Regions from separate parts of the Carnobacterium viridans genome, predicted to be linked through region 2. Evidence: predicted binding sites of a transcription regulator. Region 2 holds the regulator's gene; each other region holds the start of a gene.
The links. Region 2 encodes LexA, which represses DNA repair genes until DNA is damaged. Its sites were predicted from a motif close to CNAACANNTGTTNG; they were not measured.

Region 1 (3,291 bases), 330 kb from region 2:
ATACGGTCCTATTCCTTTAAGTTTGCTGATTTCTTTAGGATCTGTTGGCATTTCTCCATTGTAATCGTTCATAATTTGCTGAGCTGCAAATTGCAGATTGCGAACTCGTGAGTAATACCCCAATCCTTCCCAAGCTTTTAACAATATATCTTCATGTGCTTGTGCTAATGCTTCTATCGTGGGGAAAGTATTCATAAAATTTAAATAATACGGAATAACGGTATCTACTCTTGTTTGCTGCAACATAATTTCAGAGACCCAAATACGATACGGATCATTATTTTTTCTCCATGGTAGATCCCGCTTTTCTAAATCATACCAACTTAAAAGAGTTTCTCTGAATCGATCGATTTTTTCTTGAGACCACATAGGAATACCATAAATATCATTTTTGTTCGCTGCATCTAAATTTGATTCACTTAATGTCATTCTTCCTCTTCTTCCATTTCTTTTTCGTTGATGTATTGCGTAATTAAATCGCCAGAAAATCCTTTTTGAAATAATCCGCTTTTAACTTTTTGAATTTTTTTAGCTCCGGTTAACTTCGTTTGCTTGCGCCAAATTTTATCACCTTGTGTTTTTAATGCTTCGTACTCATCATCTACTTCTTTTTCTGTATTAATTTCTTCCAATACTTGTGTGATAACATCAGACTGAAATCCCTTTTGCATTAAGTTTTGACGAATTTTGTTGTTAGTCTCTCTGGATGAATGTTGCGAAGAACGGCGCATAACTTTTTCTGCTAAGGCAACACCATTTTCAACCATCTGATCGAACGGATATTGTTCCATTGCTTCTTCAATCGTTTCATCTTTAACTCCACGTTTTTTCAACTCTCTTTTTATCACGTAAGGCCCCTTTCCGCTAACATTTGCAGCGGTTCTTGTGTAACTTTCAGCATACATTAAATCGTTTAAGTAACCTTGTTCTTTTAATTGTTCAACAACTTGATCAGCAGTTTCACTAGTAAATTCATGAGCGATTAAATCATCTTTTACTTCTTTTATTGAACGCAAAGAATAGTTCAAATAAACAAGCGCTCTCGTATAAGCTTTGCGGTAACCATCTTCTATCTCTAATTCTTGACGAAAGGTTTTTGAAATCTCCATTCCTTTATGCAAAATGTGCTTAATTAAAATAGTTTCATCAACAGGAAAAGCATATTCTCCATCTAAATAAATATTGTAGCGACCTTTTCGTTTCTGCGCTTCAATTTTTGTGATTTTAGGTAATGCAGATGTCGAAGAGTCCTTATCTCCACTATTGAGTTTATAAATCATAGCTTCACCCTCCTACTTCAGTTCCATTATTATAACATAAAACAACAACAAACACACGTTCGGAAATCCAGCATTACATAAGTAGGTGCATAACAAAAGCGGCACTGACCTAAGTCGGAGCCGCTTCTTTTTTTATTTTTTAATTTGGAAAATCTCTTTTTGGATCATTTCTTGGCTGGCCAGATAATGTGCTGCCATCAAAATTAGGTAAATCTAACTCTTCTTGGTTTTGTGAACTTGGCCCAGATGGTTCATCTTTTGGTACTGAACCTGTTGGAGGCCTTCCTTGTAATGGGTTGTCATTAGGATCGTACTCTTGATGATTTAATGGATCAATAGGAGGAGTCACCACGTCTCTAGTATCGTCCCTTCGATCTTGATCTTTACTAAATGCACCATTCGTTGATTCGTTATCTTGATTATCTTGTAATCTAGGTTTGTTCTCTTGTCTAATCGAATCTGCCATAACATCATCCTCCTCGATTGTTTCAGGAACTGTGGTGTCGGTTAAATCAGTTTTCACACTGCTGCTTTCATCAAATTCATCTTGTTCTGTGAACTGATTCGTTAACGGAACTTCTGCATTGTTTAAATAGTCATTTCCATCATTTGCATAACTCACTTCATCGGTCGGTTGTGAAGCATTCCTGACTTCTCGCACACCTTGCCCTGCCTGACCAACAGTTCTAGAAGTTTCTTTAGTTAAATTGGTTTTTGTATTTGCTACTTTATCCGCAAGTACAATGAATTCACCTTTTTCCAAAGACGTATTGTATTGTTCTGCACTAGCTTCGTCTACACCAAAATTTTCTAACGCTGAATCCTCATCTGAATCAGCAAATGACTGTTTAAATTTATTCCAGAAAGATTCTTTTTCTTCCACTGAAACTTTATCGATTTCTACACCTGTCTGACCTTGAATCGTTGCAGGATTTTGATTAGTCGTTACAATTTTAATACTGTCTGTTGAATGGCCTTCTGCAATCAATTGCTCTACACAAGCCGTTGTTTCTTGTACATTTGAAAATGAACCAATAACTACTTTATTCATCCTTTACACGCTCCTCTTCTTTGTATCCTCTTTACGGTTTAGCTAAACAAATTGCTAAACAATCAAGAGGACTAAAATCAAACATTTCATTTCTATAATTAACTGTACCAAATGAAAAACGTGATTTCAAAATAGACGACTTGTCATTAGATTAAAAGTGCATTTAGTTGTAATTCTTTAAAAATCAAGAAACTATTTTAGCCGTTTATGACCACTCCACCATTAACATGTAACACTTGACCAGAAACATAACTAGAGTCTGTGCTTGCTAAATAGACATACGTCGGTGCTAATTCAAAAGCTTGACCAGCTCTTTCTATTGCTCCGCCTTTACCCCAGTCCTTTAATTGTTCTTCTGTAAAAGTAGCTGGTATAAGCGGAGTCCATATTGGACCCGGAGCCACACCATTTACGCGAATCTTTTTATCAATCACTTCACTATTTTGAGAAAGTGATCTTGTAAAAGCCGTAATGGCACCTTTAGTAGCTGAGTAATCTAACAAGTGCTCACTCCCACGATAAGCTGTAATCGATGTTGTATTAATAATTGATGCCCCTTCTGATAAATGAGGCATCGCAGCTTTCACAAAGTAAAATTGACTAAAGATATTGGTTCTAAATGTTCGATCCAATTGTTCTGCGGTTATATCACCAATTTTCTCTTGGACATGCTGCTCACCGGCATTATTGACTAAAATGTCTAGGTGGCCCCATTCCTCGATTACTTTTGACACTACCTCTTTAGCATAAGACTCTTGTCCTACATCACCTTTAAATACTAAAGCTTTTTGACCAATTTTTTCAATTCGATTTTTTGTATAGGTTGCATCATCTTCTGACTCTAGATAGCCAATAGCAACATCTGCGCCTTCTTTTGCAAATGCAATCGCTACAGCTTGTCCGATTCCACTATCTCCGCCAGTAATGATAGCTGTCTTACCTTTAAGTTTACCTGCTGCT
Region 2 (3,291 bases):
TGACCTTCTTTATTATAAACAGCAGCTAAATGAGCTTCTGTCATTGCCATCCCAACGGCATTTGCAATTCCTTGACCTAGTGGGCCAGTTGTTGCTTCTACACCATCAGTATGGTTCACTTCTGGATGTCCAGGAGTTTTACTGTTCCATTGACGGAACTGTTTTAAATCATCAATTTTAACGTCATATCCAGCTAAATGCAACAAGCTGTATAATAGCATCGATCCATGTCCAGCTGATAATACAAAACGGTCACGGTCGAACCATTTCGAGTTTTTTGGATTTACTTTTAATTGTTTAGTCCACAATGTGTAAGCCATTGGAGCAGCCCCCATAGGTAATCCTGGGTGCCCAGAGTTGGCTTTTTGTATACCATCCATACTTAGTGTTCTTATTGTATTTACTGCTAATTGGTCTGTGTTATCAAACAAAAAAATCATCCTTTCGATTTTGACTCTCTTATAGTACTCTATTAGTTTACTATTCTTTCTATTCAAGTGCAACGCTTTCATGGTTAGAATGTTATTATCTGGGAGAACTTCATGGTTATCCCATCATTGAACAAACACTTTTATCTTCCGTGAAGACCTTTATCTTTTTGTATGTCTTTCAACTTATCGGGTGTAACATCAGTGCCTTCTTCATCTACTATTTTTACACCTTCAATAGTATTTCTCATTCCGCCACGAAAAGCGGTTATATAAGCATCTCTTAGTTCCTTTTGTTCAACTTGTTCTTGGATAGTCAATCCTTTGTTTTTTGATTTTTTTGCTAATTCATTTATTCTGTCTAATTGCTCTTTTGGCAACATCGAATCACTCCACTTTTTTATTTATTAGTCAACTATAACAAATTTCTCTGAAAAAAACACTCTTTAATCCTCTGAATCTACGAACGTTTGTTTGATTTGTTCTATCATATATGGTAATCTTAAAGTGATAAAATAATAGAAACGAGGTGTTTATATATATTATGAGTAAAAATCCCGAATCAAGACAAGTTGAAGTTCTACAATATATATATAATCAAGTTAAATTGAAAGGTTATCCTCCAACTGTAAGAGAAATCGGAACGGCTGTTTCTTTATCTTCTACTTCAACCGTTCATGGTCACCTTTCTCGATTAGAAAAGAATGGTTACCTCCAAAGAGATCCTAGCAAACCGAGAGCAATAGAACTAACTCAACTAGGATTATCAAAATTAGGCATTGCTCTTGATAAAATCCCTTTACTGGGAACAGTAACAGCAGGTGAACCCATCTTAGCTGTAGAAGAAGCGACGGATTATTTCCCATTGCCGCCAAACTTGCAATTTGAAAATGATTCTTTATTTATGTTGACCATACGTGGAGAAAGTATGATCAATGCAGGTATTTTTGATGGTGATGAAGTGATTATTCGTAAACAAAGCTCTGCAAATAATGGCGATATTGTTATTGCTATGACTGTAGAAGATGAAGCAACATGTAAAAGATTTTATAAAGAAGAAGATCATTATCGCTTAGAACCAGAAAATGACACTATGGGTCCTATTCTACTTAATGAAGTAACCATTTTAGGCAAAGTAATTGGATTGTATCGTAGTCATATTCAATAAAAAAACGAAGGAACGGGGTTATCCCGGTTCTTCGTTTTTTTATTTTATCATTTTAAATGTACAACAATTTAGTTTATTATTGCGCTAAAAATTTCTTCAGCCTAATAAATTTTTAACAGGCGCAAAAGTTTTTCGGTGAATAGGACATACTCCGTGCTTTTCTAAACCTTCTAAATGGACTTTTGTTCCATAACCTACGTTTTTAGAAAAACCGTATCCCGGATACACTGTATCGTATTCGGCCATCATTCTATCTCTTGTTACTTTTGCAATAATACTAGCAGCAGCTATAGACAAACTTTTTGAATCTCCCTTGATGAAGCTTTCTTGGGGAATAGTGACCGGTAGATGCATTGCATCGATCAACAATTGTTCTGGCGATTGAGGCAGTTGCTCAATCGCTTCAATCATAGCCAATTTAGTTGCTTCATAAATATTAACTTTATCAATTACTTGATGGTCTTTTATGCCAATTCCAATAGCTAATGCAGATTCTTGAATTTGGTCAAATAACATTTCTCTTTTTACACTTGATAATTGTTTAGAGTCATTGATTTCCAAGACATTAAAGTCTTGCGGCAAGATGACCGCAGCTGCAACAACAGGGCCAGCCAATGGACCTCTTCCTACCTCATCGATTCCAGCAATAAATTGTGTCCCTTTTTCCCAAAAGAATTGCTCAATTTGCAGCATTTCTTGTTGTTTTTCGAGAATCAATTGTTGTTTTCTTATTTGGTTTTCCCAAGATTTATACGCATTTAATACACCTTTACGAGAATCACTCTTGATTAAAACCAACCGTTCATCATCAGGGTGAGTGACAGTCGCTAATAGTTCTTTTATATCTTTAATGGTCAGCGGTTTTCCCATTTTATATCCTGCCTTTTTGGTAAAGAAACCGGCGCTATATCTAATGTATACTTCCCGATTTTACCGCTTCTAATTTCAAAAACAATCAATTCAGCTGCGCGAGTATAATCATCTTTATACCCTTTTCGCTCACTGATTAACATCAGCAGGTCTGGCGATTCAAGATTTAATTCTTCTTCTGTTAATCTGTATCGTTTAGCAAGCATTTCCGGATTTCGAATTTTCATTTCTTCTAATCCATACATAGCAATTTCATCTAACTGTAAAATTGTATCTTTAATGGCTCCAGTTAAAGCCAGTTTTTTTCCAATTTCAGGATCTTCAAACTTCGGCCAAAGAATCCCAGGCGTATCCAGTAATTCCAATTCTTTACCTAACTTCAACCACTGTTGTGCTTTTGTTACACCCGGTTTATTTCCTGTTTGAGCAATATTTTTCTTGACAAAACGATTGATCAATGTTGATTTTCCAACGTTAGGAATTCCAATACTCATTGCTCGAATTGCACGAGGTTTTATGCCCTTAGCCGCTCTTCGATCAAATTTAGGTTGCAACAGTTCTTTTGCTTTTCCCATCAATTGTTTCATGCCTGTTCCTTCTTGAGCAACAATTGGAACAGCAGCAATTCCTTGATCATTAAAGTACGCTACCCATTTTTTTGTTTCTAATGGATCCGCTAAATCACTTTTATTTAAAATGATGATTCTTGGTTTTTCTCCAATGATTTCATCTAATATTGGATTGCGACTTGATAAAGGCAGTCTTGCATCTACTAGTTCAAAAACAATATCGACTAGCTTTATTTTTTCTGTTACTTGACGTCTT
Region 3 (3,291 bases), 190 kb from region 2:
TTGTCGTTAACGTATACACTAGAAAAAAACACGGTTACTGTCAGCTATTTTGTAAAAAATACACATGAAACTGAAACAATGTATTTTTCTATTGGAGGCCATCCTGGTTTCAATGTTCCACTTGCCAGTGATACCACGTTTGAAGATTACTATTTAACGTTCTTACCTAGACGATCTCGTCGTCAAATTCCATTAGTCGGTTCATACTTAGATTTAGAAAGCACCACTTTAGCTCAAACCAATACAGAGATCGACTTAAAAAGATCCTTATTTGATAATGATGCTCTGATTTATGAAACAAAAGGGAAAAATACTTTTTCAATCCATTCTGAAAAAACGACTCGTTCCGTATCAATCGCTTTTGAAGGTTTCCCTTATACAGGTATCTGGTCTCCTCCTAAAAAAGAGGCTCCTTTTGTTTGTATTGAACCTTGGTATGGGATTGCAGATTCGAGTGAGTTTACAGGAGAGTTGAATGACAAACTTGGTATACAACAACTAGAGGGCACAGAGTCCTTTTCTGCAAACTATACGATTTCTCTAACTTAAATGCAGACAAAAAGGAACTGAGATATACTGTCTCAGTTCCTTTGATGTTATGTGCGATTAAAAAGAATCTTTATCGTCTTTTTTATACCCTAAACCAAATGGAACTTTACTTTCTGTACCGTTCCGAATCCGTTTAATATTTTCTCGGTGTCTATAAATAATAAAGAGGGTTAAGATAAACGCAATGGTTGTTAAAATCCAATCCCCAATAAATAAACTCGAAAGGGTAATAAGTGGTAATGAAATCATACTGGACAGACTTACCATTCTGGTTAAGAATAACAAGACTAAGAATAAACAGACACTATAAATAAAGAATGGTGGGTTGTAAGCTAACAAAACACCTGCACTTGTAGCAACGGCCTTTCCACCCTTAAATTGAGCAAATAGAGGGTAAGTATGGCCCAGTATAGCTCCTAAACCGATAACCATTGGGTTGATTGGCACTTGAAACAATAAAGGCAAACAAGCAGCCAGTGTTCCTTTTAATACATCAGCCAACAATACCACCGTGCCGGCAGTTTTTCCTAGTACTCTAAATGTATTCGTTGTTCCAGAGTTTCCACTACCGAACTGACGGATATCTTTTCCGTAAATCTTTTTCCCGACCCAAACACCTGAAGGGATTGAGCCTAATAAATAAGCAATAATAAACATGAGTGTGATTTTAATCAACAAATTTCTCTCCTTGAAGTGCAGTATACATCGTTAGAATAATGCATTCATTATTTTACCATTTATCGTATTAGAAGGCTAGATAAAACCGTTTTATTCACAAACCCCAACCAAGACTAACCAAGGATTATTTCTGGTTTCATGGCTTTCCACAAGCAAAATCGTCCATTCCAGAAGAAATTTATTTTATTCTGTCAGCACTAGTTGTTAAATTTTCTTATTTCTTCGTTAACTTGCAATTCAAAAAAAAAAATAGTTTAATGAGAAGAGAATTCTTCTTGTTTTAAGGCGAACGTATTTTCGGTTTTTATAAAAGAAACTACTGTTTAGTGCTTTCTATTCCTTAAAATATAGAGTATGATTAAAAAGGTGCTTCATTAAAATGAAGCAGTTGATTGATGCTGGCATGGATTAACCTTGCTAGAGAAATAAAAAGAGATTAGAGAAAACTTTAAGCTAAAGCAGGAAACTACTTGTGTCCAGTTAAAAATAAGACCCATTTTTTTGTTGAACAGATAAGTAGGAATCACTTTATGTTTAAAGCCTTAAGGAGTTTTAGAATGCCAAAAGAGTTGAATAAAGATTACAATGATGATTCGATCCAAGTATTAGAAGGATTAGAAGCGGTACGAAAAAGACCAGGTATGTATATCGGGTCTACGGATGCTCGTGGGTTACACCATTTAGTTTACGAGATAGTGGATAATTCAGTTGATGAAGCGCTATCCGGTTTTGGAACTGAGATAGATGTCACTTTACACAAAGACAACAGCATCAGTGTCAAAGACAATGGACGCGGTATGCCAATTGGAATGCATTCATCTGGAATCCCTACTGTCCAAGTTATTTTTACAGTATTGCATGCAGGTGGTAAATTTGGTCAAGGCGGTTATAAGACTTCAGGAGGCCTGCATGGTGTGGGAGCAAGTGTGGTTAATGCACTATCTGAATGGCTTACGGTTACCATTATTCGTGAAGGCATCCATTACCAACAAAAATTTGTTGAAGGTGGAAAAGCTAAAGGATCGCTAAAGAAAATCAAAACCAATAATGAAAAAAATGGCACCATTGTCCATTTCAAACCTGATCCTACGATTTTTACCACGACAAATTTATCGTACGATGTGTTAGCAGAACGTTTACGAGAATCAGCTTTCTTATTAAAGGGGTTGCGTATAACCTTAACTGATGAACGAAGCGAACAAGCAGAAGTTTTTTATTACGAAGAAGGGATTAAAGAATTTGTCAGTTATTTGAATGAAGACAAAGACAATCTAACTCCTGTAGCTTATTTTGAAGGTGAAAATAACGAGATTGAAGTTGAGTTTTCTTTTCAATACAATGACGGTTATTCTGAAACGATTTTATCTTTTGTTAATAACGTACGGACAAAAGATGGTGGTACCCATGAAGCGGGTATGAAGACAGCCATCACGAAGACGTTTAATGATTATGCGCGTAAAGTTAATTTACTGAAAGAAAAAGATAAAAACTTAGAGGGTACAGATTTTAGAGAAGGATTAGCAGCCGTTATTTCCATTCGTATACCAGAGAATCTTTTGCAATTTGAAGGTCAAACGAAAAGTAAATTGGGTACTCCGCAAGCAAGATCTGCTGTAGAGACAGTTGTCAGTGATCAATTAGGCTTTTATTTGATTGAAAATGGCGATCTTAGCCAACAATTGATCCGTAAGGCTTTAAAAGCAAGAGAAGCGCGTGATGCGGCTAGAAAAGCGCGTGAAGAAAGTCGTAATGGAAAAAAACGCAAAAAAAATGACACCCTCTTGTCTGGTAAATTAACACCAGCTCAAAGTAAAAATGCAAAACGGAATGAATTGTACTTGGTAGAGGGAGATTCAGCTGGTGGTTCGGCAAAGCAAGGACGAGACCGTAAATTTCAAGCCATCCTACCTCTTCGTGGAAAAGTAATCAACACGGAAAAAGCTAAATTACAAGACGTGATGAAAAATGAAGAAATCAGCACGATGATCTATACGATTGGTGCCGGTGTTGGGCCAGAATTTGATATTGCAGACTGCAACTACGATAAAATCATCATCATGACGG

Region 1: a site for LexA is predicted at 1,329-1,342, ahead of recX (recombination regulator RecX). Genes of this name have one in related genera too.
Region 3: a site for LexA is predicted at 1,514-1,527, ahead of parE (DNA topoisomerase IV subunit B). Genes of this name have one in related genera too.

Annotation. Positions count from the first base shown of each region.
Region 1 is NZ_FNJW01000008.1:551,715-555,005, forward strand. It holds gene mutY (A/G-specific adenine glycosylase) at 1-429, opposite strand, end outside; gene recX (recombination regulator RecX) at 426-1,280, opposite strand; gene BLT48_RS04075 (general stress protein) at 1,420-2,331, opposite strand; gene BLT48_RS04080 (SDR family oxidoreductase) at 2,529-3,291, opposite strand, start outside.
Region 2 is NZ_FNJW01000008.1:224,924-228,214, reverse strand. It holds gene tkt (transketolase) at 1-440, opposite strand, end outside; gene BLT48_RS02585 (DUF896 family protein) at 572-811, opposite strand; gene lexA (transcriptional repressor LexA) at 973-1,596, shown strand; gene rnhB (ribonuclease HII) at 1,693-2,466, opposite strand; gene ylqF (ribosome biogenesis GTPase YlqF) at 2,451-3,291, opposite strand, start outside.
Region 3 is NZ_FNJW01000008.1:411,292-414,582, reverse strand. It holds gene BLT48_RS03385 (aldose 1-epimerase family protein) at 1-549, shown strand, start outside; gene plsY (glycerol-3-phosphate 1-O-acyltransferase PlsY) at 607-1,221, opposite strand; gene parE (DNA topoisomerase IV subunit B) at 1,785-3,291, shown strand, end outside.